Regions from separate parts of the Longispora sp. NPDC051575 genome, predicted to be linked through region 1. Evidence: riboswitches for the same ligand, from Rfam matches in the RefSeq annotation. Region 1 holds a riboswitch; each other region holds the start of a gene.

Evidence for each region. Region 1 has a riboswitch for cyclic di-AMP ahead of AB0M43_RS24210 (NlpC/P60 family protein). Riboswitches for the same ligand answer to the same signal wherever they lie in the genome.
Region 2: linked by a shared signal. The riboswitch ahead of AB0M43_RS21305 (hypothetical protein) and the one ahead of AB0M43_RS24210 (NlpC/P60 family protein) in region 1 are both predicted to bind cyclic di-AMP.
Region 3: linked by a shared signal. The riboswitch ahead of AB0M43_RS11180 (hypothetical protein) and the one ahead of AB0M43_RS24210 (NlpC/P60 family protein) in region 1 are both predicted to bind cyclic di-AMP.
Region 4: linked by a shared signal. The riboswitch ahead of AB0M43_RS14970 (NlpC/P60 family protein) and the one ahead of AB0M43_RS24210 (NlpC/P60 family protein) in region 1 are both predicted to bind cyclic di-AMP.

The regions. Positions count from the first base shown of each region.
Region 1 covers NZ_JBFAZP010000008.1:10,601-17,528, reverse strand. The annotation lists gene AB0M43_RS24220 (metal-dependent hydrolase) at 1-60, shown strand, start outside; gene AB0M43_RS24215 (alpha/beta hydrolase) at 68-1,012, shown strand; cyclic di-AMP (ydaO/yuaA leader) riboswitch at 1,166-1,297, shown strand; gene AB0M43_RS24210 (NlpC/P60 family protein) at 1,339-2,295, shown strand; gene AB0M43_RS24205 (NlpC/P60 family protein) at 2,495-3,460, shown strand; gene AB0M43_RS24200 (GNAT family N-acetyltransferase) at 3,752-4,234, opposite strand; gene AB0M43_RS24195 (hypothetical protein) at 4,364-5,623, opposite strand; gene AB0M43_RS24190 (sigma-70 family RNA polymerase sigma factor) at 5,882-6,826, opposite strand.
Region 2 covers NZ_JBFAZP010000007.1:110,866-117,793, reverse strand. The annotation lists gene AB0M43_RS21335 (M48 family metalloprotease) at 1-733, shown strand, start outside; gene AB0M43_RS21330 (cation transporter) at 1,032-1,250, opposite strand; gene AB0M43_RS21325 (sulfite exporter TauE/SafE family protein) at 1,247-2,359, opposite strand; gene AB0M43_RS21320 (hypothetical protein) at 2,464-2,910, opposite strand; gene AB0M43_RS21315 (hypothetical protein) at 2,976-3,452, opposite strand; gene AB0M43_RS21310 (hypothetical protein) at 3,449-4,126, opposite strand; gene AB0M43_RS21305 (hypothetical protein) at 4,426-5,394, opposite strand; cyclic di-AMP (ydaO/yuaA leader) riboswitch at 5,427-5,576, opposite strand; gene AB0M43_RS21300 (SHOCT domain-containing protein) at 6,015-6,266, shown strand; gene AB0M43_RS21295 (heavy metal translocating P-type ATPase) at 6,338-6,928, shown strand, end outside.
Region 3 covers NZ_JBFAZP010000004.1:32,138-39,065, reverse strand. The annotation lists gene AB0M43_RS11200 (NADAR family protein) at 1-856, shown strand, start outside; gene AB0M43_RS11195 (PhzF family phenazine biosynthesis protein) at 993-1,820, shown strand; gene AB0M43_RS11190 (ArsB/NhaD family transporter) at 2,009-3,247, shown strand; gene AB0M43_RS11185 (universal stress protein) at 3,244-3,723, shown strand; cyclic di-AMP (ydaO/yuaA leader) riboswitch at 3,875-4,027, shown strand; gene AB0M43_RS11180 (hypothetical protein) at 4,039-5,031, shown strand; gene AB0M43_RS11175 (hypothetical protein) at 5,127-5,480, opposite strand; gene AB0M43_RS11170 (hypothetical protein) at 5,549-5,905, opposite strand; gene AB0M43_RS11165 (GNAT family N-acetyltransferase) at 6,201-6,854, shown strand; gene AB0M43_RS11160 (NAD(P)H-binding protein) at 6,858-6,928, opposite strand, start outside.
Region 4 covers NZ_JBFAZP010000005.1:113,308-120,235, reverse strand. The annotation lists gene AB0M43_RS14980 (S9 family peptidase) at 1-577, shown strand, start outside; gene AB0M43_RS14975 (threonine/serine dehydratase) at 722-1,657, opposite strand; cyclic di-AMP (ydaO/yuaA leader) riboswitch at 1,810-1,954, shown strand; gene AB0M43_RS14970 (NlpC/P60 family protein) at 1,969-2,943, shown strand; gene AB0M43_RS14965 (aldo/keto reductase) at 3,071-4,024, opposite strand; gene AB0M43_RS14960 (MarR family transcriptional regulator) at 4,099-4,536, shown strand; gene AB0M43_RS14955 (DUF4352 domain-containing protein) at 4,577-5,098, opposite strand; gene AB0M43_RS14950 (NUDIX domain-containing protein) at 5,354-5,740, opposite strand; gene AB0M43_RS14945 (GEVED domain-containing protein) at 5,962-6,840, opposite strand; gene AB0M43_RS14940 (N-acetylmuramoyl-L-alanine amidase) at 6,909-6,928, opposite strand, start outside.

The DNA.
Region 1 (6,928 bases):
GTGGCCGGACTCGCCGGAATTCTTCTGGCGGTGCCCGACATCCTCGACCACCTGCGATGATGTGCCCATGTGGGTCAAGGACATCCTGGGCGACGCCTACGAGGCGCGCACCCTGCCGCTGCCGGACGACGAGAACGGCGAGCTGGTCGCGACGCTCGTCCGCCGTCGGGCCGGCCAGTCCACCCGGGCGGTGCTCTACGTCCACGGGTACAACGACTACTTCTTCCAGACCCACCTGGCCGACTTCTTCGTCAGCCTCGGCTACACCTTCTACGCGATCGACCTGAGGCGCAGCGGCCGCAGCCTGCGCCCCGGCCAGACGCCGTCCATGGTGGACAGCGTCGCGGAGTACTTCGTCGAGCTCGACGAGGCCGCCCGGATCATCCGCGAGGAGGACGGCCACGACATCCTGGTCGTCAACGCGCACTCCACCGGCGGCCTGACCACCTCGATGTGGGCGCACAAGCTCCAGGGCACGGGCACCATCACGGCGCTCACCCTGAACAGCCCGTTCTTCGACCTCAACGCGAACTGGTTCCTCCGCCGGGTCGCGCCGGTCGTGCTCGCCCCGATGGGCCGCCGCCAGCCGATGCGTTCCCTCCCGGCGGGCCTGAGCAGCGTGTACGGCGACAGCGTGCACGTCGACCGCAAGGGCGCCTGGAACTTCGACACCGCGTGGAAGCCGATCGAGGGCATCCCGACCCGGCTCGGCTGGCTGGTGGCGATCACGCACGCCCAGCGCCGACTGCGCAGGGGCCTCAACATCGACGTGCCGGTCCTGGTGACCGCGTCCACCGCGTCGTACAAGCGTCCCGAGTGGAGCGACGACGCCACCCGGATGGACTCGGTCCTCGACGTCGCGCACATCGCGGAGTACTCCCGCGCGCTCGGCCCCGACGTGACATTCATCGAGGTTCCTGACGGCCTGCACGATCTCGCCCTGTCGGCGGAGGAGTCCCGCCAGTTCTACTTCGACACCCTGCAGGAGTGGCTGAACGCGCACGTAGGGTAATCGGGCGGAGCCTAGACCCTCCTCTGAGCTGCGGTGCGACCGGGTGGGGCCCACGTCTGGCCCGTCACTCAGGGTTGCTATGCCCGAGATCCCAGGTAGCGTCAGTCAACGTCCGGGAGTCAGCCACCCATTGATGGGGAGCGCCGGACGGGCCGCCGAGTCATCGTGACCGGTGAGCCGGGGAACCATCGCGGAGGTGCGACTTCTCCGCCGGGGTGAATCCGCGCAGTGCGCGGTAGGGCGCAATTTCTTCCCGTCCGAACCCGTCAGCTAACCCGGTAGGCGGTGTGCTGCCCGTGTAGGCAGACGAGGGAAGAGAGTCCTCCTTGGCACCAAGTTCCGTGCCGGGGCTGCTGCGCGCCGCGCTCACTGTTGTGGGCGTCTCCGTGCTGGCCGTCTCGGCTCCGATGACCGCCGCTCAGGCCGATCCCGGTACTGACACCCAGGGCAAGATCGATCAGAACACCCGCGAGGTCACCCAGATCTCCGGTGAGTACGACAAGGTGCGCGCGACGCTGGCCAGTACCCGGCTCGTCGCCGACACCGTCGCCGCGAAGTTGGCCCCCCTCGCCGACAAGGTCGCCGCGACCGCCAACCCGCTCGGCATCGCCGCCCGGCCCACGACCTCCCTGTTCGACCAGGTCGGAGCCGCCGCCGTGGCCACCCGTCCCGCGCCGGACAGCGTCGGGGACCTCACCAGCGCCCGGGGCGAACTCGACGCCGAGAAGGCCCGCCTGGACGGCCTGATCGCCGAGCAGACGAAGCAGGAGACCACCCTGGCGGCGAAGAAGACCGCCCTGGAGGCCGCCAACGCCGAGCTGGTCAGGGCGCGCGACGAGGCGAAGGCCACCGCCGACCGGGCCAGCCGGTCCGCCGAGCGGTCCACCAGCCCGTCGAACACCTCCAACACCCCGCCGCCGAACGTCTCGGGCAAAGCGGGCGTGGCCGTGCAGTTCGCGTACGCGCAGCTCGGCAAGGCGTACGTCTACGGCGCGGCCGGCCCGGACACCTACGACTGCTCCGGTCTGACCATGCGCGCGTGGGGCGCCGCCGGCGTCGGCATCGGCGGGCACCAGACGAACGCGCAGTGGGCCGCCACCACCCGGATCGGCCGGGGCGACCTGCAGCCGGGCGACCTGGTGTTCTTCTACGGCCTGGGCCACGTGGGCATCTACGTGGGCAACAACCAGGTGATCCACGCGCCGCAGCCGGGCGAGTCGGTGAAGATCTCGAACGTCGACTCCATGGGCGGGTACGACGGCGCGGGCCGGGTCCGCGGCTAAGTAGATCCGGGCGGTTCCATTCCACAGGTGGTTTTCCCGCCATTTGTGTGCCCGGTTTCTCGAACACCGAGAAAACAGCTCATCACCTCGCGTGATGGGCTGTTTTCTTTGTGTAGTAGGCATTTCTCGAAGGTGGCACGCATCTCACAAGGCGGGTAACGTGGGCGCGGCTTGTTGCCTATGAAAGGGTCGTGCTGCGTTGACCACCGTCAGCCGGAAACCCCTCCGCGTACTGGCCATCGGCTGCCTCCTCGCCGTCGCCGCAACCCTCGGCGCCTCCCCCGCCCAGGCCGAGCCCACCCCCGCCGAGCTCGCCGCCCAGATCGACAAGGCGTCCGAGGAGCTCGAGAAGGTCATCGAGTCCTTCAACAAGGTGACCGAGCAGCTGAAGGTCACCCGCGAGTCCGTCGACAAACTGAACATCCAGCTCAAGCCGGCCCAGGACAAAGTGGACGCCGCGCGCGGCCGGATCGGCGCCGTCGCCGCCGCCGCCTACAAGGGCCAGAGCGTGTCCTCGATGAGCGCCCTGCTCAGCTCCCAGAACCCGTCGAGCCTGATGGAACAGCTCACCATCCTCGACCAGTTCGCGTACGGGCAGCAGCAGGAGATCTCGGCCTACAACCAGGCCAAGTCCGCCTACGACGGCGAGAAGACCAAGCTCGACGCCGCCCTCAACCAGCAGACCGCCCAGGAGAAGGAACTCGCCGGGCAGAAGGCGAAGATCGAGGAGGAGCTGAAGAAGCTCCAGGAGCAGCGCAAGAAGGCCGGCATCGGCCCCGGCGGCACCGTCGGCCTCCCCGCCCCGCACCTGCCGGGCACCGCGGGCAAGGCCGTCGACTTCGCGTACGGCGTCGTCGGCAAGCCCTACATCTTCAACGCCGCCGGCCCCAACGGCTACGACTGCTCGGGCCTCACCATGGCCGCGTGGAAGTCCGCCGGCGTCTCCCTGCCGCACAACGCGGCCATGCAGTGGGATGCCACGGCGCACATCCAGCGCGGCGAGCTCCAGCCCGGGGACCTGGTCTTCTCCAACGGCCTGGGCCACGTGGCGATCTACGTCGGCAACGACAAGGTGATCCACGCCCCCCAGCCGGGCCAGAACGTGATGATGGCCCCCATCACCCAGATCGGCAGCATCTACGGCTACGGCCGCGTGCGTGGGTGAGGACCCGCTGAGGACGACGCTGGCGGCGCCTCGGCGGAATTCGCAGGGCGCTGCCCTAGCGACTTCCGCCGACGCTTGCCAGCCCCGCCCTCAGCGGGCCACTTCGCCTTAGATCAAAAGATTTTTGTGGGGTACGCCTTCGCGGCGTGCCCCACTTTTGTGTGGGGGGGCTGGGAGTTACGGCGGACATGTCGTTCGGGGCTTTCTTGGCTTTCGGGTGGGTCCGGGAATGGGTTCGAGGGGAAGGGCCGGTTGTCGCAGACCGGGGGACTCGATCGGGGCGGGCACCTGTCAGGCGGACTGGGTGGGCAGGTGTAGTTCGGCTACGGGCTGGTTGCCGCTGAGTTCGCCGGTCGGGTGGAAGCCCAGGCGCAGGTAGAAGTCGCGGGGGCCGTCGTCGTCGGGCGCGTAGGTGACGGTGGCCCGGGAGCCGCCCCGGCGGCGGATCTCGTCGCACACGGCGCGGACGGCGAACCGGCCGTAGCCGTGGCCCTGGTGGTCGGCGGCGATGTTCAGGCGCCACAGGCCGGAGCGGAGCAGGTCGGGCGGGTCGGTGTCGTAGAAGTGGACGTCGAAGAAGGCCATCACGAAGCCGACCGGCTGGTCCCCGTCGAGGATCAGGCGGGGCCAGGCGATGTCGGGGTGCACGTACGCCTCCGCGAGGGACCGGGCGACCGACTCGACGAACCGTTCCTGGCCGGCCCGCACCGTGACCGCGCAGGCCGCGTCGACGTTGTCGGCGGTGATCTTCTCTAGGCGGAGCGCGGAGGTCATCCGGGCACCCTACCCACGGCCGCCGGCCCCGGTCGACCGGAAAACAGCCCCTGCTGTGCCCCCTCACCAGGAGCAGGCGGCCGAGAGCCCGACGGGGTATGGGCGGTCGGATGGCCAGCCCCCGGGTGGTCAGGGGGCGGACTGGTAGGAGACCCGGATCCGGACGTAGTAGGGGGCGGTGTGCAGGTTGATCTCGTCGAACACCACGTAGGAGACGGCGTTGGGGCTGGTGGACTCGCGGCGGCAGTACCGGTCACCGGGGTTGATCGGGTATTCCGGCATGGTCAGCTTGATGGCCTGGTAGACGTCGCCGGGGCGGTCTGCGGCGGCCAGGCAGTCCTGGAAGGTGGGGCGGTGGTTCGCGACCCGGGTGTCGGCCCAGCCGTAGTAGTAGAGCTGGACGTCGTTGGGCTTGAAGTACATCATCCCGGCCGCCCCGGTCTGTTTGGTCGGCGCCGCCTGGCCACCGTGCCAGTCCACCCCCTCCAGGTCGTACAGGGTGAAGGCCGTCTCCGCCGTCTGCTGGTCCGGCTGGGGCTCCGGGCGCGGCTGCGGCGAGGGCACGACGCTCGGGCCGGGGGTGGTCCGCACCGGGAGCGGTCCGGCGGTCCGGGCCGGGGTCGTGGCCGGCCGCTGTCCCGGGTCCCCGCCGCCCGGGTCGACGGGCAGGGTGCCGACCCCCGGTCCCTGGGCGGTCCCGCCCGGGGTCGGCGCGAGGGCGGCTGTCGACGGGCCGGACCCCGCTCCCGGCTGCCGGCCGGCCTGGCCGCCGCCCCGGTTGAGGTGCAGGACGACGAGCACGACGAGTACCAGCGCCGCGATCACGGCCAGGGCGAGGACGGCCAGTCCGGTGGACCGCACGATGTGCACGTTGTTGGTGCCGTGGTCGTTGGCGGTGAAGTGGAAGTCCCCGCGCGGCACCGACGGCCGGACCGTTCCGGACCGCTCGCCGGCCGGAATGCCTCCCGTGCCGCCTCCGGCATGTGTGCCACCCGTCACGGCCCCGGCCGACGCACCCGCCGCCGTGCTGCCCACGGCCGCGCCTGCCCACCCCGGCACGGTTCCGGTTCCGGTTCCGGTTCCGGTTCCGGTTCCGGTTCCGGTTCCGGTTCCGGTTCCGGTTCCGGTTCCGGCGGAAGGGTCTCCCGCGCTGGTCACGCCGCCAACTCCGGCCCCAAGCGCCCCACCGGCGGGGTCTCCGGCACGCACCGCCGCCGCCTGCCGGAGGCGCTGATATCCCTGGTCACCGAGGCCGATCAGCGCGCAGAACACGCTGATCACCCCGGACAGCGTGCTGGCCCGGGTCGTGTCGAGGAGGGCGAACACGGCGGCCAGTCCCGCCAGGGCCGCACACCCCACCCAGGGTGCGATCCGGAGCCACTTCCGCATCCCTCCATGATGGATCACGCCCCCGCCGACCCCGCTGTCATCTTCCAGACCGCCAGGCCGGGCCGGGCGTCCGCACAGCCCGCCCCGGCGACAACCACCGACCCGGTCCGGCCAAACGAGCGCGACGGCTCCCCCACCACACGCCACCCCTGCCGGGCACGGCCAGGCCGCCCCCGACGGCCCGCTGCCCGCACACACGAAAGGGACCCCCGGCCAACCGGCCCGGAGCCCCTCCGTTCTGACGCCTACCCGCGCCACCTACGCCGCGACGGACATACCCTCCGCCCGGGCCAGCTCACGCAGCCGGCCGAGCGCCTGGATCTCCAGCTGCCGGATCCGCTCCCGGGAGAGCGAGAACCGCTGGGCGACCTCGGTGAGCGAGTGCTCGCGGCCGTCCTCCAGGCCGTAGCGGGCCCGGACGATGCCGGCGGACCGGTCGTCGAGGTGGCCGATCATGGAGTCGATCCGTTCGCGCTCGAGGCCGGCGAGGACGATGTCCTCGGGGCTGGGCGCGTCGGAGTCGGACACCAGGTCGCCGAGGCTCGTGTCGCCGTCGTCGCCGACGGGGGTGTCCAGGGACACGGTGTCCTGCGACCAGCGCTTGAGCTCGTTGACGCGCTCGACGGGGACGCCGAGGGCGTTGGCGAGCTGCTCGACCTCGGGCTCGCCGCCCAGCTCGCGGGTGAGCTGGCGGGCCATGCTGCGCATCCGGTTGACGTCCTCGACCAGGTGGACGGGGAGTCGGACGGTGCGCTCCTGCTGGGCGATGGCCCGGCTGATGGCCTGGCGGATCCACCACGTCGCGTACGTGGAGAACTTGAAGCCCTTGACGTAGTCGAACTTCTCGACGGCCCGGACGAGGCCGGTGTTGCCCTCCTGGATCAGGTCGAGCATCGGCATGCCGCTGCGCACGTAGCGCCGCGCGATGGAGACGACGAGTCGCAGGTTGGCCTTGATGAACTGGTCTTTCGCTTTCTGCCCCTCGGACACGAGCTCGGCGAGTTCGTCCGCTTTCACACCCTGGGGTGCGTTGTCCTCGGCGAGCAGTCGGTCCGCGTACAGCCCGGCCTCCACGGCCTTGGCCAGGTCGACCTCCTGCGCCGCGGCCAGCAGCGGCGTCTTCGAAATCTCGTGCAGGTAGACACCGACGAGGTCGCGCTCTTCAGCGACGTCTGCCGTTCGCAAAACCCGAGTCTTCTCCACGCGCGCCGAACCTCCCGTGCTTGACGTGTCACTGTCATAACGAGCGAGGACGCCGGACCATTCCGGTGACCAGGCGTCTGGCCGTGAGACCTAGGTAACTCG
Region 2 (6,928 bases), on a different contig from region 1:
GTTGTCGATCTGCATCGCCTCGCTGCAGGGTCTGGCCCACGTCTCAGCGCCCGGTACCGGCGCGCAACTTCTCGGCGGCCTCGCCAGCGCCGCACTGGCAGGGTGGGTCGCCGGCTGGATCGGCATCCGGTTGTCCCGAGAGCGGCGCGCCCGCCTACGCCACGCCGCCGGGCTACGGCTGGTGGCCCGCCGTGACGCCGAAGCCGGGATCTACATCCTGGACAGTCCGCATCCGGCCGTCTACTGCTTCCCCGGCCCCGAGCCGATGGTCGTGGCCAGCACCTCCGCTCTCGCGGAACTGTCCCCCGACGAACTCGCCGCCGCGCTCGCCCACGAGCACGCGCACCTCGCCCACCGCGACCACCTGCGCATCTCCATCGCCCGCGCACTAGGACGAGCACTGGCGTTCGTGCCCCTGTTCGCCATCGCCGCAGACGAGGTCGCCCGGCTGTGCGAACTGCGCGCCGACGACGACGCCGCACGCGTACACGGCCACACGACCGTCGCGGCGGCGCTCCTACACCTCCTGGCCACCCGGCCCCCCGCCCCGGGCCTAGGCGCAGGCGGGCCCGGCAGCGCGGCCCGCGTCCGCCGACTCCTGGACCCGCCCGCAGACTCGCGGCGCGTCGCGCTCCTGTTCACCGCGGCGACCACAGCCGCGATCCCGTTCGTCGCCCTGGGCGTGGCACTGATGACGCTGCCGTACGGCGTCGCACTGTGCGACCTGCACTAACCATCGCGGCGCACTGCCCCACCCCGAACCGGGGGTCATCGACGCACGATCTCCGCTGGTGTTCCCGTCATCGCTGCGGTGACTCTTCCGGGGGCGTGCCACAAGACTTCGGTCGCAGCGGCCGAGCCATCACGACGCGGGGGCATCAGGCCGCCACCCAGCACCGGACGGTGCCCAGCCCGGCCATCCACCCGCCCCTGGGCCTAATGCCCTCAACAAGAGGCTATCGCCGAACGGGCCTGGGCGGGTCTTCGAACCGCCCCGGCCGCAGAGGGTTCCACTGGTTTGCCTCCCGCCGTCAGGTCTCCTCGTGCGTGGCAACGTAACCGGCCGCGACGATCGTGGCGGCGAGTTCGGTCGGTCCGACGCGGCTGTCCGCGATGACGGTGGTGCGGCCGGCCTTGACCGACGTCGTCGAGCAGGTCACGCCGGGGATGTCCTCCAGTGCTTCGTCGATGAGCATCCCGCAGCTGGCGCAGTGCATGCCCTGCACCCGGAAGACGTAGGTGGCGGTCACTGGGACTGCTTCGCGACGATGGTCAGCGCGCCGGTGTACATGCCCATGCCGCAGGAGTACTTGAGCCTGCCGGGCTTGAGGATCCCGAGGTCGATGGGGGTGTCGCCGCGCACTGGCAGGATCACCTCCTTGTTCCTGGACGGAATCACGAAGGCCCGCACGCAGCCCTCGGCGTCCTCGGAGCGCACGATCAACGTCGTGGGGACCCCGGAGGCGATCTCGATGTTCGCGGGCGAGTAGGAGCCGGTGCGGGCGGTGACCATGACGGTTTGGCGCCCATCGGCGACGGTGACCGAGGCGGCGTCGGCCGGGGCGAGGGCCGCGGTCACGGGTTGCGGGCTCAGGCCCATCACGCGCGAGAGGTTGGAGGCCGCCAACGGCGAACCCATCAATTCCAGACCACCATTCAGCGTGTACAGGCCGAGCGCCACGACGATGAGGCCGGTGGCCATTGCGAGCCTGCCGCGCCAGGCTGTGGCCGCGCGGCGGGCCAGGTAGCCGAGCAGGGCGAACAGGGGGCTGGTCCCGGCGACGAACACGGCCATGATGGCGGCCCCGGCCAGCGGCGACCCAGACGTGAGTGCGAGGGCTTCCACCGACAGGGTGACCCCGCACGGCACCGCCACGGTGGCCAGCCCCAGCAGGGTGGGTGCGAACATCGACGCCGAACGGGCCCGGCCGCGCACGAACCGCGACCAGGACGCCGGTACCTCGATGACCAGGCCCTTGAAGCCGGGGACTCCGAGCTGGGCGAGCCCGAACGCCACGACGAGCACACCGGCGGCGACCTGGGCCATGGTGCGCAGCCCGACGGACAGTTGCACCACCGAGCCCAACGCGCCCAGTGCGGCGCCGAGCAGGGCGTGGGAGACGAGCTTGCCGGCCAGGAACCCGCCGACCGGGGCGAGGTCATCGCCGAGGCGGGCCCACCCGGTGCGCGGGGCGGGTACCGGATGAGACAGGTCCTTGTTCTTGGCTGTGATGGCGGTGGTGATCGCGGTGGCGCTACGTTGCCGGGCCACCAGCCCGGCGAGAAGTCCGCCCTGGACGGCGGCGCACGACACGCCACCGGCGAACAGGCCGGTGATGAGAACAGCGGTGAGGTTCACGGATGAAAGCTCCTTGGGCAGGATGGGACGAAGACCGACCCGGACCCCGGGTGTTCAGAGATCCGGGTGCACGCCGCGCGGGGCGTGCTGGGGACGGACTCGTCCTACGTGCGCAGGATGCAGAGCTGGGCCAACACGGGTCGGGGCCGGCGGGAACGCCGCCAGATGGGCGGCCCGGTGGCAGCGGGCACGAGGATCGCACCCGTCCCAGGGGGTTGTCCGAGTGCGAGGACAACCAGGACGGCCGTCAGGAAGACCAGGCACGCGCCGGCCAGCATCGCCCAGCCGCCGGACGTGCCGTCGGTGGCCGCCGCCACGATCGCGAGCGGCCACGCGACGGGCGTCGCATCGTCAATGCCTGAGACCGCGTCGGACATGTTGTGGCCGGCCATCGTGTCGCCCGTGCTGTGCGGCACGGGCAGATGGGTCATCGTGGCGTCGCCGCACTGGATACCGTGTGAGAGGGCGACGCTGGTCACCACGGCAGCCAGCACGACAAGCCGCGCGAGGCGGACTCGCGCGGCCCGGCGCCATCCGGAGGCTACGGCCACGCCCGACAGCCTACTGCCGCCACTGTTGCGCGGGGAATCATCCGATATGCCAGGGTTCATGCTGCTCAGGGTGTCGGGCTGACTGTTGGGCCGGGCACCGCAACAGCGCATGTGCCTTCCGCGTCGATGGTCACCGTCGCGGTCAGGGTGGCCCCTGCCGTCACGGTGACGGTCGCACCGCAGACCTCCTCCAGCGGCCCGAGCCCCTTCTCCCCCGTCGTCGGGCAGACGTCGGCGCAGGCACGGTGCCAGGCGATGACCCTGTACTTGCCTGCCGTCAGCTCCTTGGTCAGGGTGATCGGTCCCTGAGGGAAGGCCGCCTCGGTCAATGGCTTGGCGTCGGGCGTCTCGACGCGCGCGTACCAGGCGGTGCGCGCCGGAGCCGCGCCGCTCTGGTTGATAACGAGCGTTCCGGAGGTGCCGCGCGGGGCAGGCGCCGCGCTCGATGCGATCGCGGCCGACGGTCGGGGTGATGGCGGTTGCCCGCCGCAGCCTGCCAGGAGCAGGGCCGCGACGGGCACCAGAAGGACGACGGATCTCATGACGCCCAGGTGATGATGGTGACGGTGTTGCCGGTGCGGATCGACGTCGTCGAGGGCGCGGCGGCCTTGAACGCGGCGTCGGAGTGGCCGTAGATCGCGGCGAGCTGGTTGAAGTCGTGGGCGTTGGGGTGCTGGTTGGTGGACCAGTCCCGCGTGTAGTCCATGCAGGTGCCCAGGTTGGCGTTGGTCATGTCCTCGTCCTGGTGGCCCAGGCCGAAGTCGTGGCCGACCTCCTGGCACATGACGCCCTGGCGCTCGGCGGCGCTGCGGCCGGCCTCGTAGGTGTCGTTCATCTTGGCGCTGGCCTGGTTGATGTGCGTGCCACCGGAGTCGGTGTCGATCGAGGCCAGCCCGGCCCAGCCGTTGTTGCCGTAGGCGTAGTTGCACACCCGGATCGCGCCGGCCGGCATGACGCAGCGACGCCGTGTCGTGCTGGACGTGCCGCCCGCCACGACCGTGTTCTGCAGGTACGGGCTGGCGTTCCAGTCCGCGTTGGCGGTGGACAGGGCGCCGGCCCAGTCAGACGTCACGCTGGAGTAGATCGTCAGCCGGGCCTCGCCGGAGCGCGACCAGTGGTAGCTGCCCCAGCTGTGGTCGGCCTGCGCCGGCGTGGCGGTGAATCCGACGATCGCCGAGGCGGCTGCCAGGGCGATCGCGAGGGGTCGGATACGCATGAGTTGTCTCCCCAAAACCAGACTCGCTTCGATGCGAGGTTGCCAGGGACGCTACTACCGCAGCTAGTAGGTGAGAAGATCGACTTTGTAGCTCCACCTACTACGGAAAGTAGTATTTAAGGTGAAGTGGGGCCTAACATGAGGCGCAGTTAAGCAATCCATAACCATCGCTGTTTCCGCTCGCGCCGCAGCACCGCTCTCGCGGCAGCTCACTCCGACGACATGGTGAATTCGCAACTCGCGGGCGCCCACCTGGAGGCCCGTCGGCGGCGCGCGGCACCCCGGGCCGGTCCTACGGTTCAGCGGATGGAGACGTGCACGTGGTCGGTGTGCTCAGCGGACGGGCCGCCGTAGCCCGAATAGGACCGCCAGCCGGTGCCCGGCATCCAGATCTGGCGGTACCAGATGACGTAGAGCACCGCCAACCGGTCGGCGTTGGCGATGTACCAGGCCGCGAGCCGGTTGCCGTACTCTCGGTCGCCTCCGGTCGCCGCTCCCGAGAAGCCCCCGACCGCCGCAGCCCAGTCACACGCCCGCCCACGGGGATGCTCGTAGCCGTCCTCCATCGAGCGGTAGCAGCCCACGAAACGGGTGAACCCGGCCTTCCTCGTCTCGTTGTAGGCGTGCAGGGTGCGCGGCGACAGACAACCCCCCGTCGAGGGATCCCGCACCGTGCAGCCCTCCGAGGAGAAACTGCCGTCCGGGTTGCGCGGTGCGGGTGTCGCGTTGGCCGGCAGATCGCCGAAGCCGAGAGTCGGGTCCCCACCGCCGGCCTTGCGCAACGCCTTGAGCGCGTCATCCTGACGCGTCCTGAGCGCCTTGAGCTGCGTCTCCTGCTCCAGGATCGCGGCGTCGAGGTCCTTGCGCTGCTGGTCGAGCTCGGCCTGAGCCGCGGTGAACGCGCTCACCGCGGCGGCGTCGCGCTCCGACAGGTAGCGCATCGTCGCGGCCGACTGCAGGAATCCGTCGAGCGAGCCGCTGTTGAGCAGGATCTGCGCCTGGCCCGTCCCAGCGCTCTTGTACTGGGCCGCGGCGAGCAGCCCGACTGCCGCGCTCAACCCTGCCACCTTGGCCTGGGTAGCGGTGATCTGACCGGACAGTTCGCCCTGGCGCTTCTTGGCGTTGGCGATCGCGGTCCTGGCGTCCTGGTACCCCTGCGAGGCGGCAGACAGCGCGTCGCGCAGTTCCTTCGTCCCACCCTCCGGTTCGGCGCGAACCGGCGTGGCGATCAGCACGGCGGCCATGATGACTGCGGTCACGAACGCCACGCGGCGTGTTGACGGTGACAAGACAGCATGAACCTTTCTTCCTCGACCGCCTACCAGGTCAGCTGACGGATTCGGGCGGGAAGAGCGCCCTACCGCAGGGCCCTGAGCTGGGCCCGGCGGATTCACCCCACGTACCTTGGGTCCCCGGCTCGCCCAACTGGGCGACTCGGCGGTGACGACCGGCGTCATCCCTTCGGGTGACAAACAGCCGGCCGACTGAACGCCGATACTAGGACAGGTAGTAGCCGCCGGCAACCTGTCGCACGGCGGTGCCATGCAAGGAAGACCAGCACCACTACCCATAGTCAATACGCAGAAACACGGAGCGGGCATGGACCGCCGAGCCTCGCCCGCGAAAGGCTGAAGGCCTGCGCTCCGGTCTGGGGCGAGTCGATCCGTCACGATGACACCCCGTCGACCTTGGGGACGCAACAGTGACCGCCCGGCTCTACTTCGCCCGTTGACGTGGGACGTTTCACCTAATCTGAGCGATTCCGATGCGAGGTGCCGGCTGCCTGAGGGGTCAGACGGCCTGCCCAGCTCGGGCCGGAGGGCACTGGCGGAGTCTGCGGAGCGCGGCGCACCGTGGAGGTGACCGGTTTGATTCGGAGGTGGGCGTGATGATGTACGGCGATGGCTGGGGCATGGGTTGGATGCTGATCATGCTGGTGCTGTGGGGTGTTCTGACTGCTGGTGTCGTCTGGGTGGCCGTGCGCTGGGCACAGGGCTCCGCGAGTCGGGGCGGAGGCCCGGTTCAACAGGCGTCGGCACTGGAGATTCTTGATCGGCGTTTCGCCGCCGGGGAGATCGATGCCGCGTCTTACGACGAGGCGCGGGTCCGGCTGGCCGGCCCTGGGCCGGGTCGGCCGTGAAGTCGTCGGCGATCCGGGCTCCGCGATGATCGTCGCTGCGGTGTCATGAGCTCCTGAAGGAGACGGTTGCGATGAACACTTTCGACTTCGGCGTCGTGGCCGCCGCTGTGGCGCTCATTGGCGTGTTGGGTTGGTTCTTCTTCGGAAAGCGGGCGGTGCGGGACGCGTCGGTGGCCGGCGGGGTGCAGCGGATCGAGGTGACCGTGCGGGGCGGCTACCAGCCGGACGTGATCCGGGTCCGCCAGAATGTGCCCCTGGAGATCGTCTTCGACCGGCGGGAGTCAGGTGACTGCACCTCGCGGGTGGTGTTCGCCGACCTCGGCGTCAGCGCGGCGCTGCCGGCGTTCGCCCGCACGACGGTGCGGCTGACCCCGGTCAAGGCCGGCACGGTGGGCTTCGCGTGTGGCATGAACATGATCCACGGCCGGCTGCTGGTCGAACCCGGCGACAGCCCGGAAGCCACAACCACAGAGGTGCTCCCGGCGGCGGTCCTGCCCGAGGCGGCAGCCGATGTCGAGGATACCCAGGTGGCCGAACGGCGGGCCGAGGTCACGGACCTGAACCGCCGGGTCGCCGTCGGGACCGTGCTGACCGCGCCGGTGCTGTTCGCGGTGATGGCGCACGAGGTGTTCGGGGCCGGCTGGGTGCCGGGGTTGCTGCTC
Region 3 (6,928 bases), on a different contig from region 1:
GGCCACCTGGGAGTTCGCCCACTCCTACGACCAGCTGACCGCCGACGACCTGTTCGCCGAGGTCCGCAACGAGATGGACCGGCTCGCCGGCCGGCCCACCGCCGAGGCCCGGTGCGACGAGGCCGTGGAGGTGTTCCGCCGCGCGCCCACCGAGGAGAACCGGTCCGCCCTGCGCGAGGCGTACCTGGCGGTGCCGGAACACGAGCGGATGTACCTGGGCGACATGGACGTCAAGGACTGGCCGTACCGGGCGCTGACCACCCCGGCCGGCGAGCCCCTCGACGGCGACGGCGACCCGGTGACCGCCGAGGACCACGCGGAGGCGCTGGAGTTCTTCGCCGACCGGGCCCGGGCCGCCGACGAGGCGGACACCCGGCGGCACGCGGACGGCCCCGCCGGGGCCGGGCAGCCGACCGTCGTGCTGGACACCGTCTTCGGGAGCTGGCCGGGGCCGCCGAGCGTGCACGTGCTGCGCGCGGAGTACCCGGCGCCGGTCGAGGTCGGCGGGCACACGTACCCGACCCTCAGCCGGGCGTACCTGGCCCTGGCCGCCGCCGATCCCGGGGTGCGCGACGCGATCCGGGGCGCGCGCAGCGACTGGGACGCCCGGAGGCTGCTCGCGGCCGGCGGGCATCGTCCGGAGTGGACGGTGGCGCGGGAGGCGGTGGTGGCCGAGCTGCACCGGGCGCGGTGCCGGCAGCACCCGGAGCTGGCGGAGGTGCTGCTGGCGACGGGCGACGCCCGGATCGAGTACCGGGGCACGGACTCCGGGTTCCTCGACGCCCGGGACCGGATGGGCCGCGTCCTCGAACAGGTCCGCTCCGAACTCGCGGCGGCCCGCGCGGGCCTGCTCTGACGGGTTCGCCCACGCGGGCCTGCCCTGCCCGGGAGCCGCCCCGCACGGTCGGCAGCCCCCACCCCGCGCGGACCCGCCGCCGGGACCCGCGCCCGCTATCGGCGGCGGTGCCGCGCCCGGGCCCTAGACTGACCGGATGCTGCGTCCCTTCCGGCAGGTCGACGTCTTCACCACCACCCCGTACCAGGGCAATCCCGTCGCCGTGGTCCTCGACGCCACCGGCCTGACCACGGAGCAGATGCACCGGTTCGCGCACTGGACGAACCTGTCCGAGACGACCTTCGTGCTGCCGCCGAGCACCCCGGACGCCGACTACCGGGTGCGGATCTTCACGCCGACCGAGGAGCTGCCCTTCGCCGGGCATCCGACCCTGGGCACGTGCCACGCGTGGCTGTCGGCGGGCGGTACCCCTGGATCCGAGGTCGTGGTGCAGGAATGTGGGGCCGGCCTGGTCAGAGTGCGCCGCACGGCCGACGGCCTCGCGTTCGCCGCGCCGCCGCTGGTGCGTTCCGGACCGGTCGACGAGGCTCTGGTCGTGCGGATCGCGGGCCTGCTCGGCCTGGACCGGTCGGCGGTCGTGGACGCCGAGTGGGTGGACAACGGGCCCGGCTGGGTGGCGGTGCTGCTCGCCGACGCGGCGGCGGTCGCGGCGGTGCGCCCGACGGCGGTGGATCTCGACCTCGGCGTGGTGGGCCTGCACCCGCCCGGTTCGCCGGCCGCGCTGGAGGTCCGCGCGTTCTTCCCGAAGGACGGCGCGACGGTCGAGGACCCGGTGACCGGCAGCCTGAACGCCTCCGTCGCGGGGTGGCTGCTGCGCACCGGCCGGATCACCGCGCCCTATGTCGCGAGCCAGGGCGCGGCGCTCGGCCGGGCCGGCAGGGTGCACGTCAGCGTCGACGCCGACGGCGCGCTCTGGGTGGCCGGCGGCACGGTGACCTGCGTGACAGGCGAGGTCAACCTCTAAAACCCGACTTTTCGGGTACGCGGGGCGCACAGCCGTCCGGGCCGGCCGCCTCGCCCGTACCCGCCGCGCGGGTCGGCTGCCACGGACCCGGCGGCGGTCGGGACGTCGGTGGCCCTTCCGCGCGCGGCGTGCCGCACGGCCGGCCGGCCCCCGTGTGGGCGGGGACCGGGCTTCCGTAGCGTGTGCCCGTGCAGATGGTGATCGCGGTGGCGCTGCTGGTGGGAGTGCTGGGCTTCGCGGTGGCCGCGCCGGCCCGGCTGCCGGAGGTGCTGGTCGCGGGCCCGGCGGCGGCCCTCGCGGTGCTCCTCGGACTGGTGTCGCCCGGCGCCGCGTGGGCGGAGATCGTGGCGCTGGCCCCGACGGTCGGCTTCCTGGCGGCGGTCCTGGTCCTGGCGCACCTGGCCGACACGGCGGGCGTCTTCCGGTACGCGGGCGCGCTCGCGGCCCGGCTCGGCGGCGGTACCCCCCAGCGGTTGCTCGGGGTGGTGTTTCTGATCGCCGCCCTGGTCACGGCGGTGCTGAGCCTGGACGCGACGGTGGTGCTGCTGACCCCGGTGGTGTTCGCGACGACGGCGGCGGTCGGGGTCCGGGCCCGCCCGCACGTGTACGCCTGCACCCACCTGGCGAACTCCGCCTCGCTCCTGCTGCCGGTGTCGAACCTGACGAACCTGCTCGCCTTCGCGGCCACCGGGCTGACGTTCGCCGGGTTCGCCGGGCTGATGGCGCTGCCGTGGCTGGCGGTGATCGGCACCGAGTACCTGGTGTTCCGCCGGTTCTTCGCCGCTGACCTGGGCACCCCCGCGCAGCCGGTGCCCGTGCCCGCCGCGCCCGCCCCGCGCTACGCCCTCGCGGTGCTGGCCCTGACCCTGGCGGGCTTCGCCGTCGCCGAGCCGCTGGGCGTGCACCCGGCCTGGACCGCCGCCGGGGGAGCGGTCCTGCTGGCCCTGCCGGAGCTGCGCCGGGCCCCGCGCCGGCTCGGCCGGATCCTGGCCGAGACCAACCCGGCGTTCTGCGGGTTCGTGCTGGCCCTGGGCGTGGTGGTGCTCGCGGTCCGCCGGCACGGCCTGGGCGCGCTGCTCGACGGCCTGGTCCCCGGGCACGGCGACCTGCTGGGCCTGCTGTCCGTCGCCGCCCTCGCGGCGGTGCTGGCGAACCTGGTCAACAACCTGCCGGCGACCCTGGTGCTGGTGCCCGCCGTCGCGCACTCGCCGGGCCTGGTGCTCGCGGTGCTGATCGGCGTGAACGTCGGCCCGAACCTCACGTACGTCGGGTCGCTGGCCACCCTGCTGTGGCGGCGGATCCTGCACGCGCACGACGCCCGGCCCACCGCGACGGAGTTCCTCCGGCTCGGGGCGCTGACCGTACCGGCGTGTCTGGCCTCGGGGGTGGTCGCGCTGTGGCTGGGGCTGCGACTGTGGGGGGTATGAGGATTCTCGTCTGGCTCACCGAGGGCACGTGGCCGGCCTGCGTCGACGCGGCGGCCGACCTGGCGCCGCCGGGCGCGGACATCACACTCCTGCACGTCACGGACCCGGGCGTGGCCGAGAGCCTGCACGGCGCGTTCCTGGGCCGGCTGGGCCGGGGCGGGCACGGCACCGACCCCGGGGACACGGTCGAGGCGGCGGTCCGGGCCGCCGAACGCACCCTGCTGGACGCGGCCGTGGCCCGGTTGGGCCGCCCGGCGCACACCGCCGCCACGTCCGGCCGGGCCGAGCGGCTGGTGGTCGAGGCGTGCGAGGCGGCGGACCTGCTGATCCTGGCCCGGGACGGCGACCACTCCCGGCCCGGGCCGGGCAGCCTGGGGCCGGCGACCCGGTTCGTGGTGGACCACGCGCCGTGCCGGGTGCTGCTGCTGTGGCCGGACGCGGCGACGTCCCCGCGGCTGCTCCCGCCGGCCGGGTAGGCCCGCCGGGTACCGGTCTGCTCGGATTGTCGCTCTGTGTGACGACCCACCCTCCACTGTGTGTGATTGAACGGCCGGTAGTTGCCGAGAGTCACGCTCTGTCCTAGCATCGGCGTGCAGACGACCGGCCTTCGCCGCCGACGGGTGGCACCGGGAGTCACCGCCGAGTCACCCTCCGGGGTGAGCCGGGGACCCAAGGTACGTGGGGTGAATCCGCCCGGCTCCTCTGTGGAGGGCCGGCCGGTAGGGCGCTCTTCCCGCCCGAATCCGTCAGCTGACCTGGTAGGCGGGTACGGGAGAAGGGTTCTGTCTGTCTTGTCCGTCTTAGTACGCCGTGCCGCCCTGACAGTCGTCGCCGTCGCCGCCACCGTGCTGGTCGCGATCACCCCCGCCCAGGCCGAGCCCGAGGGGGGCACGAAGCCACTGCGCGACGCGCTCCGGGCCGCCTCCCAGGGGTACCAGGACGCGCGCACCGCGATCGCCAACGCCAAGAAGCGCGAGGGCGAACTGTCCGAGGAGATCCTCGCCTCCCAGGCCAGGGTGGCCGACCTGAGCGCGGCGGTGGGCCGGCTGGCCGCGGCGCAGTACCGGGGCGGCTCGTCGGCCCAGCTCCAGGCGCTGCTGTCCAGCGGGTCGCCGGAGAGTTTCCTGGACACGGCGGCGACGGTGCGCTACCTGTCCGAGCGCGACGGGGCCCAGGTCACCGCGCTCAAGGCCGCCCAGGCCACCCTCGCCCGGCAGCGCAAGGACCTCGACGCGGCGATCCTCGAACAGGAGAACCAGCTCAAGGAGCTGCGCAAACGCCAGGACGAGGCGCTCAAGGCGCTGCGCTCGGCCGGCGGCGGCGACCCGACCCTCGGCTTCGGCGACCTGCCGGCCAACGCGACCCCCGCGCCGCGCAACCCCGACGGCAGCTTCCCGTCCGAGGGCTGCTCCGTGAAGGACCCGACCACCAGCGGCTGCCTGTCGCCGCGCACCCTGCACGCGTACAACGAGACGAAGAAGGCGAACTTCGACCACTACGTGTCCTGCTACCGCTCGGCCGAGGACGGCGGGGAGCACCCGCGCGGCAAGGCCTGCGACTGGTCCTCGGCCGCGAAGGGCTTCGGCGGGATGGCGGTCGGCGCGGAGAAGGACTACGGGAACAAGCTCGCCGCCTGGTACATCGCCAACGCGGACCGGCTCGGGGTGCTCTACGTCATCTGGTTCCGCCAGATCTGGATGCCGGGCACGGGCTGGCGCTCGTACTTCGGCAGCGGGGACCCCTCGTCGGAGCACACGAACCACGTGCACCTGTCGATGCGCTGACCACCTCGCGGTCGGGCCGGCCCCGCCCTGACCGACCGCGTGTCGGCCCGCCCGTGCGGGCGGCGGGCACCGTAGGGGTACCCGCCGCCCGGATCTCAGCCGCAGTTGGCGGTGATCGTGGCGACCACGGAGGTCGTGTCGTTGATGCGGCGGTAGGTGTTCGGGGCCGTACCGACGCAGGTGTAGCTCGTGGAATTCCAGTTGCTCGACACCGTCGTCCAACTGCCGGTGGCGGGGTCCAGCCGCTGGAGTCGGACGTAGATGTCGCGCTCGTCGCCGCTGTCGCAGATCATGTAGGCCCCGGCGCTGAGGTACGTCCCATCGTCGGTGAGGTAGTACTTGGTCCGGCACGTCGGGTAGGCCTGGGCGGGCACGCTTGCGGCGAGGCTGACGCCGGTGGTCGCGAGGGCGAACGCGGCGGCGAGGGTCGTCCTGAGAATGCGTGACATGGGTGCTTCTCCTTCGGGAGAGGGGCGGGTTGGCCGGCGGGTACCCCTGTGGTGCCCGCCGCCGGGGTTCAGCCGCAGTTGGCCGTGATCGTCCGCACCACGCTGGTCGTGTCGTTGATGCTGCGGTAGGTGTTCGTGGCCGTGCCGACACAGGTGTAGCTGGTGGTCTCCCAGTAGCTCGACACGGTCGTCCAGGCGCCGGTGGTCGGGTTCAGGCGCTGGAGCGAGACGTAGATCTGGCGCTCGGGGAGCCCGTCGTAGCAGATCATCCACGCTTCCGCGCCGATCGAGGTCCCGTGGTCGCTGAGGAAGTACGCGACCCTGCACGGCGGGGCGGCCTGGGCCGGGGCGGTGGCGGCGAGGCTGACGCCGGTGGCGGCGAGGGCGAACGTGGCGGCGAGGGCCGTCCTGAGTAGTCGTGACATGGGTGCTTCTCCTTTGGGAGAGGGAGAGGCGACCGTAACAGTCTACATTAGACAGTGTCTATAGATGTCGATGCCTTCGTCCCTCGGCCCACTGGGTCCCACGAGGCGAGCGTCGCGTGGATGTCCTGGCCAGGGGCGCGTCCTGCGTGATCACCAGCGAGTCCGGCGTCGGGAACCGGACCGTCAGGTTCAGGCCGCCCGCTGGCCGGGCCCCGGCGGGCCGCCGACAGGGGCCGGGCCATGGCGCGGGCCACAGACCCTGTCCGGGGCCGGGGCGGCGTGCTGTAATGGCCTGATGATCATCACGGAGGATCTGGTCCGACGGTGGCTGCGGGGCTGGGGCCTGGCCCGGCGCCTGCCCGCCCCCGAGCCGGTCGACGGCGGCCTCCAGGTCCGGTGCGACCAGCCCGGCCGGCAGGTCGAGGTGTTCGCGCTCCGCGCCGACGAGGAACCCGACTCGGTGGCCCGGCTGGCCGCCCGGGTCGCCGCCGCCGACCTGCGCACGTGGCTGACGGTGACCACCACCCGCCCCGAGGAGGTCGGCACCGCCCTCGCGGCCGGCGGCCTGGAGCTGCTGGACCGCCCCGAGTGGCTGATGAGCGTCGACCTGACCACCCACCCGCGGCACGCCCCGGCCGACACCTACCGCTCGACGGTCGAGGTCGACGGCCCGGTCGTCACTGTCTCGATCCACGACCCTTCGGGGGTACTGGCGGCCCGCGGCCAGCTCGCCGTCTCCGGTACCGACGCGGTGGCCGACCGGATCGAGACCAGCCCCGAGCACCGCCGCCGGGGCCTGGCCAGCGCCGTGATGGGCGCGCTCGCCGGGGCGGCCGTGGACCAGGGCGCCCGGACCGGGCTGCTGATCGCGAGCGCCGATGGCCAGCACCTGTACTCCCGCCTGGGCTGGCGGCGCGAGGCCGACGTCCTCATCGCCCGCCCGGCCTGACACTCAGCCGAGGCCGGCGACCGCCCGGGGGACGGGCGTGTCGCCGCCGACCAGTTCCAGGGTGCGGCCGACCG
Region 4 (6,928 bases), on a different contig from region 1:
CCGGCACTGGTACGACGACGGCAAGCTGCTGCACAAGAAGAACACCTTCACCGACTTCGTGGCGTGCGCGCGGCACCTGGCGGCGGCCGGCTGGACGAGCCCGGAGCGCACCGTCGCCCGGGGCGCGTCGGCCGGCGGCCTGCTGATGGGCGCGATCGCGAACATCGCGCCGGAGGCGTTCGGCGGGATCGTCGCGCAGGTGCCGTTCGTGGACGCGCTGAACACGATCCTCGACCCGTCGATGCCACTGACCGTCGTGGAGTGGGACGAGTGGGGCAACCCGCTGGCCGACCCCGAGGTGTACGCGTACATGAAGTCCTACTCCCCGTACGAGAACGTCACGGCCCAGGAGTACCCGGCGCTGCTCGTGATGGCCGGGCTGAACGACCCCCGGGTCGGCGTGCACGAGGCCGCGAAGTGGGTCGCCCGGTTGCGGGTCGTCGGGCGGGGCGGTCCGGTGCTGCTCAAGACGGAGATGGGCGCGGGGCACATGGGCCCGTCGGGTCGGTACGACGTGTGGAAAGAGGAGTCGTACGTGAACGCGTGGCTGTTGGACGTGGTGGGCCTGGCGGGCTGACCGGCGACGGCCCGGCATCCTGTGCCGGGCCGGCACCTCGGGTCGGGCCAGGTCAGGCCTCGCCCAGACCACTCCCGGGGTCGGGCCGGGTGCCGGCCAGCTCCGCGGTCGGGCCGGGGCTGGGGCCGGTGCCCGTCGCGTGCGTCAGACCAGGGCCGCCAGCAGCGCCGGGTTGATGTTCCCGCCGGAGATGATCGCGACGGTCCGCCCGAGCGGCAGCTCCTCCCGGTGGTAGAGGTACGCCGCCGTGGACACCGCCCCGCTCGGCTCCGCCACCAGCCGCGCGGACCGGGCGAGCACGCCCACGGCCGCGCCGATCTCCTCCTCGGTCACGGTGACGATCGCGTCGGCCACCTCGCGGATGTGCGCGAACGTCAGCTCGGACAGCCGCGGGCTGCGCAGACCGTCGGCGATGGTCTTCTCGGTCTCCTCCAGCGGCCAGGACACGACCCGGCCGGCGGCGAGGCTCTCCCGGGCGTCGGCGGCCAGCGCGGGTTCGACGCCGATCACCTTCGCGTTCGGGGCGAGCGCGCGGATCGCGGTGCCGACCCCGGAGAGCAGACCACCTCCGCTGACGGGTACGAGCACGACCTCCACGTCCGGCAGGTCCTCGGCGATCTCCAGCCCGACGGTGCCCTGCCCGGCGATGATGTCGAAGTGGTCGAACGGCGGGATGAGCGGGTAGCCGTGCCGGGCGACGAGTTCGAGGGCCCGCGCCTCCCGTTCGCCGGGTGAGACGACGATCACATCCGCGCCGAGGTTCTGCATGCCCGCGATCTTCACCTCGGGGGTGGTGTCGGGGACGACGATGATGGCCGGCATGCCCAGTTGCCGGGCCACGTACGCGACCGCCTGGCCGTGGTTGCCCGACGAGTACGCGATGACCCCGGGCATGTCCGGGCGGATCGCGTTGCGCGCGCCACGGATCTTGAAAGCACCGATGGGCTGCAGGTTCTCCGGCTTCAGCCAGAGTGGCCGGTCGGCGTCGGCCCACGCGCACGGCACGAGTTGGGTCCGCAGCACGGTACCCGCAATGGTTGTGGCGGCTTTCTGGATGTCACCCAAGGTCACGAGCCTCATAGTCGTCAAGGTAACCACACGGCGAATTCATCGTTAGGTAGTTGGGTAGCTACCGCACGAAGTGGCATCAGCAGATAACTTGTTACCCCCCAGTCCAGCGTCTAGCCTTGGGACCGTTCGTCCGGGTACAGCGACCCGACGGGGGGAGCACCGGTCGAATGCCGCCGAGTCGCCCTGTGGCGAATCGGGGACCCACAGAGCTAGTTGGGGTGAATCCGTCACTGTTCGTAGTGGCGGTAGGGCGATCTTCCCGCCCGAACCCGTCAGCTAACCCGGTAGGCGGCTGAGGGAAGAAGGAGTCAGCAGCCCAGGTGAAATCCGTCCGCGGAGCCTATTTAGCCGTCGTCGCCGTCACCGCCTCCGTCGTGATGTCCTTCGCGGGCAGCGCGCACGCCGACGATGTCGACGAGATCGAGCGCCAGCTGGATTCCAAGTGGAGTTCGTTGGAGGGCACGATCGAGCAGTACAACAAGACTGCCGCGACGCTGAAGACCACCAAGGCCGAGGTCGAGGCCGCCTCCCTCAAGGTCAAGCCCCTCCAGGACAAGGTCGACGTCGCGTACGCGCAGATCGGCCTGATGTCCGCCGCCGCGTACAAGGGCGGCAAGGCCAGCACCGCCAACGCCCTCCTCGGCGGCGGCTCGGCGGACTCGATGCTCGAACAGCTGACCCTCCTCGACGCGATCAGCGCGTCGGAGCAGAAGCAGATCGACGAGCTGAACCGGCTCAAGGCTCCCCTCGACGCCGAGAAGAAGAAGATCCAGGCCCTGCTGGACTCGCAGCAGAAGATGGAGTCCGAGCTCTCCGCCAAGAAGGTCTCGATCACCGGCGAGATGGACGCCCTCCAGGCCCAGCGGACCGCCGCGTACAAGGACCGGGCGAGCCGCAACGGCACCCGGATCGACTACGTGCCGCCGTTCATCCCGGGCCCGCCCGGCAAGGCGGTCACCTTCGCGATGGCCCAGATCGGCAAGCCGTACGTGTGGGCCGCCGGCGGTCCGGACGCCTACGACTGCTCCGGCCTGACGATGGCCGCGTGGGCCGCGGGTGGCGTGTCCATGGGGCACTACACCGGCTGGCAGCGCGACGCGTCGACCCCGATCACCCGGTCGCAGCTCCAGCCCGGTGACCTGATCTTCTACGGCGGCGACCGGCACGTGGCCCTGTACATCGGCAACAACCTGGTCGTGCACGCCCCGCAGCCCGGCCAGAACGTCAAGGTCGAGGGCGTGGACATGGGTGGGGACACCCCGACCGCCTACGCCCGGCCCAAGTACGCGCGCTGACACCCCCCTGCGAACGGCCCGCCCTCCGAGTGGAGGACGGGCCGTTCGTGTGTCCGGGGACCGGCTCCGGCCCGGTCGCCGCGCTGGTTCCGCTGATCGGGGCGGGCCGACCGCCGGCCTCCGCGGATCAGTAGCGGGTGCCCTCGGGGGTCGGCAGGGTGTCGAGGTCCGCGAGGTCCTCGGCGGTGAGGACGAGATCCGCCGCCGCCGCGTTCTCCTCCAGGTAGGAGATCCGCTTGGTGCCCGGGATCGGCACCACCTGCTCGCCCTGCGCGAGGGTCCACGCGAGCGCCACCTGACCGGGCTTCGCGCCGTGCCGGTCGGCGATCACCCGGACCGCGTCGACCAGCTTCTGGTTGGCGGCCATCAGCTCGGCCGAGAACCGGGGCATCAGCCGGCGGCGGTCGCCCTCCTCCAGGTCGTCGAGGCTGGCGAGCGCGCCGGTCAGGTAGCCCCGGCCGAGCGGGGAGAACGGGATGAACGCGGCCCCGTTGGCCTTCGTCCAGGGCAGGACCTCGTCGAGGTAGTCCCGGGTCCACAGCGACAGTTCGGACTGGATGCTGGCGACCGGGTGCACGGCGTGCGCGCGGGCGGCCTCCTCGGCGGTCACCTCGGACAGCCCCAGGTACCGGACCTTGCCGGCCTCGACCTGCTCGGCGAACGCGCCCCAGGACTCCTCGATCGGCACGGCCGGGTCGACGCGGTGCATCTGGTACAGGTCGATGTGGTCGACGCCGAGCCGCTTCAGGGACGCGTCGACCGCCGCCCGGATGTGCTCGGGGCGGCCGTCGGGCTTCATCGCGGCGGGGAACGGGGCGGGGACCAGCCCGGCCTTGGTGGCGAGGACGACCTCGTCGCGGCGGCCGGCCAGCGCGCGGCCGACGAGCTCCTCGTTGTCGTACGGCCCGTAGATGTCGGCCGTGTCGATCAGGGTCACGCCGAGGTCGATGGCCCGGTGGATGACCTTGATGTGCTCGTCGGGCGACTGGGTCCCCGTCGAGTACGCCCAGGTCATGCCCATGCAGCCGAGGCCGACCGCGCCCACGGTCAGGTCGGTGGTGCCCAGGGTGCGCTGCTGCATCAGTACTCTCCCAGCTATCAGTGTTCTGATTGTTCTGGGGCCGAGACTATCAGAGCACTGATAGTGTGCCAACCATGCAACTCGGGATGTTCGTACGCAGGCTGGAGCAGACGCTGACCGCCGCCAAGGCCGACGCGTTCCGGGAGACCGGGCTGACCGTGCCGCAGCACCTCGCGTTACTGGTGCTCGCGGCCTCGCCCAACAACTTCTCGGCCGCCCAGCTCGCCCGGGTGTGCCTGGTGACCCCGCAGACCATGTCCACGATCACCGCGAACCTGCTGGCCAAGGGCCTGATCGAGAAGCACCGGTCGGACGTGCACTCCCAGGTGCTGGTGCTGAAGGCCACGCCGGCCGGACTGGAGCTGCTGGAGCGGGCCGAGCCGGGGAACCTGGCCGTGGAGGCGCGGTTGATCTCGGGGTTCACGACGGAGGAGCAGGAGAAGTTCCGGGAGTTCCTGATCCGGGCGCTCAGCGCGCTGACCGACCCGCCCGGGTCCCAGACCGAGGCCTGAAGACGACGGGTACGGCCGGGAGCGGGCCCGGGACCTCGGACTAGCTGACCGGAAGCACCGTGCCCGAACCGGTGACGCCGCCGTGCAGCTCCAACCGGGTCAGCTTCGCGCCCTTGGGGATGTCGAACACGACGATGCCGGTGGCCGTCGTACCCGCCGGGATCTCCTTGACGAGTGCCTGGTTCGCGCCGTTGGCGTAGACCCCGGCCACCGGGTCGCTGCGGACCTCGGCCCCGGCGTCGGTGAACGCGCGCTGCAGGGAGTCGGTGAACAGCTGGCCCCCGGCGGCGGTGTTCTTCACCCCGAGCGTGACCAGGCAGAACTGCCCCTGGGGGGTCTTGGTCAGCGCGTCGGCCCCGACCTTCTCGACCCCGCACTCGACCTTGTCCGCGGTGAACTCGAAGCCGGCGTCCCGGACCGGGCCCGTGGCCGACGGGGTCGGCTGGGCGACCTTCTTGTCCTCGTCCTTGCCGCCTGTGGACAACACCAGGACACCGACGCCGATCACGAGGAGTAGCGCGGCGATGCCCAGCGCGAGCGGCAGCTTGCTCTTGTTCGCCATGCGCCCGAGCCTACGTTCGACCTGCGGTTATCCACAGGTTATCCACAAGGAAGAGAGGTTACCCACAGGGTTGTCCACAACTTATCCACAGGTTGTGCACAGGGTTATCCACAGGCTCTGTGCACAACCCGGCTACGCCCTGTGGACAACCACGGGCCTGTGGACAACGCGCGGCGGAGCTCCCCGACCTGTGGACAACGGGCCACGGCGGCCTGTGGACTACGGCCCGGTCGGGTCCTCGTCCGGGGCGAACGTCTAGGGGAAGATCACCCGGGCGATGCCGGTCAGCTCCTTGGCCGCGATCTCCTCCCGGGTGAGGAACAGCATCGCCTGCCCCTCCCCGACCACCACCTCGTCCTGGGTCGCCTCGGTGGTGCCGGAGAAGATGTGGAACCGCACCCCGACCCCGTCGGTCGCGCCGAGTTCGACGACCCGGACGGCCTTGAGGTACGCGACGAGGCCGGTCTCCTCGTACAGCTCGCGCTGGGCGGCGAGCAGCGGGGTCTCGCCCGGCTCCAGCCGGCCGCCGGGGGGCGTCCACTGGCCCGGAGACACCGGCGCGTCCTCGGTGCGGTGCTGCATGAGCACCCGACCGGCGGGATCGGTGAGGACGATGACGGCCACCTCGCGAGTGATCTCCATGCCGTGAGGCTAGAGCCTCGGGTCCGTGGTGTCCGGTTGGGGGCCGACGCGCACAGCATGCCGGCACGGTTGGCGGGGCGGACCGGCCCGGGACGACGGGACCGCGACCGGCCAACGCCACGGAACCCGGGCCGGGCGTCGGCGACCGGCCCCGGAAACGGAGGCGTCCCGGTGGCCGCCCGTCACGGGCCTGCCACCGGGACGCCCCGGGAAGACGAACGCTAGGCGCGGACGATCAGCCGCCGCCGGTACGCCCAGCCGACCAGGACCCCGCCCAGCAGGAGGAGCCCGGCGCCCACCGGGATCAGCGTCGACCAGACGTTGCCGTTGCTCTGGCCGGTGACCGGGAGCTGCCCCTTGACGGACGGGGTCGCCGAAGGCTTCGGGGTCGTGCCCCACACCACCGGGTGGTCCTCGACCTCGCCGCCGGGGGTGGCGCCGAAGACGGTCGGGGCGGAGTTCGCGCCCGGGTACATCCGGACCCGGATGAACGGGGAGTCGTTGACGTAGCCGTAGGTGTCGCCCTCGGTCGCGGCGGGCACCGTGAACGTCAGGACGACCGAGGTGGCGTTCCCGGCGAACGGGGACACGGCCCGCTCGCTCGCCTCGAACTTGCCGTTGTTGTTGAAGTCGAGCCAGCCGGCCAGGGTGCCGGCGATGTGCCCGGTGTTGGTGACGGGCACCGGCAGGTCGATCGTGGCGCCGCTGCGGTCCAGGACCAGCGGGTTCGGGAAGGCGTCCTCGTCGTCCGTGCCGAGCTTGTCGTCGCCCTGGGCCTTGATGCTCGGGTGGCCGTCGTTCTCGAAGTCGACCGTCTTGCCGAGGGCGAAGGTCTGACCCTTCGTGACCTCGGAGTACGTGTGCCGGGGCCCGTTGACGGCGAGGCTGGTCAGGTAGCTGTCCGGGGCGTCGGCCCAGTCAGTGCCTTTGCCGTCCTCGGCGACCGCGGCAGGAGCGGCCGGGGCGGCGGCGGGAGCGGCGGGAGCGGCCGGGGCCGCAGGTGCGACGGGCGTGGCCTGGGCCGCACCGGGAAGGGACAGGGAACCAATGATTATCCAGCCGGCGGCAACCGCCGCAGCAAGCCGGGAATGTACTCGCACAGCACCATCCTTGGGAGAGAACCACCAGCCTTTAGGCATGATTAGCGGATCTTACCCCATATGTCCAATTAGCTGAGATACCGGCTTA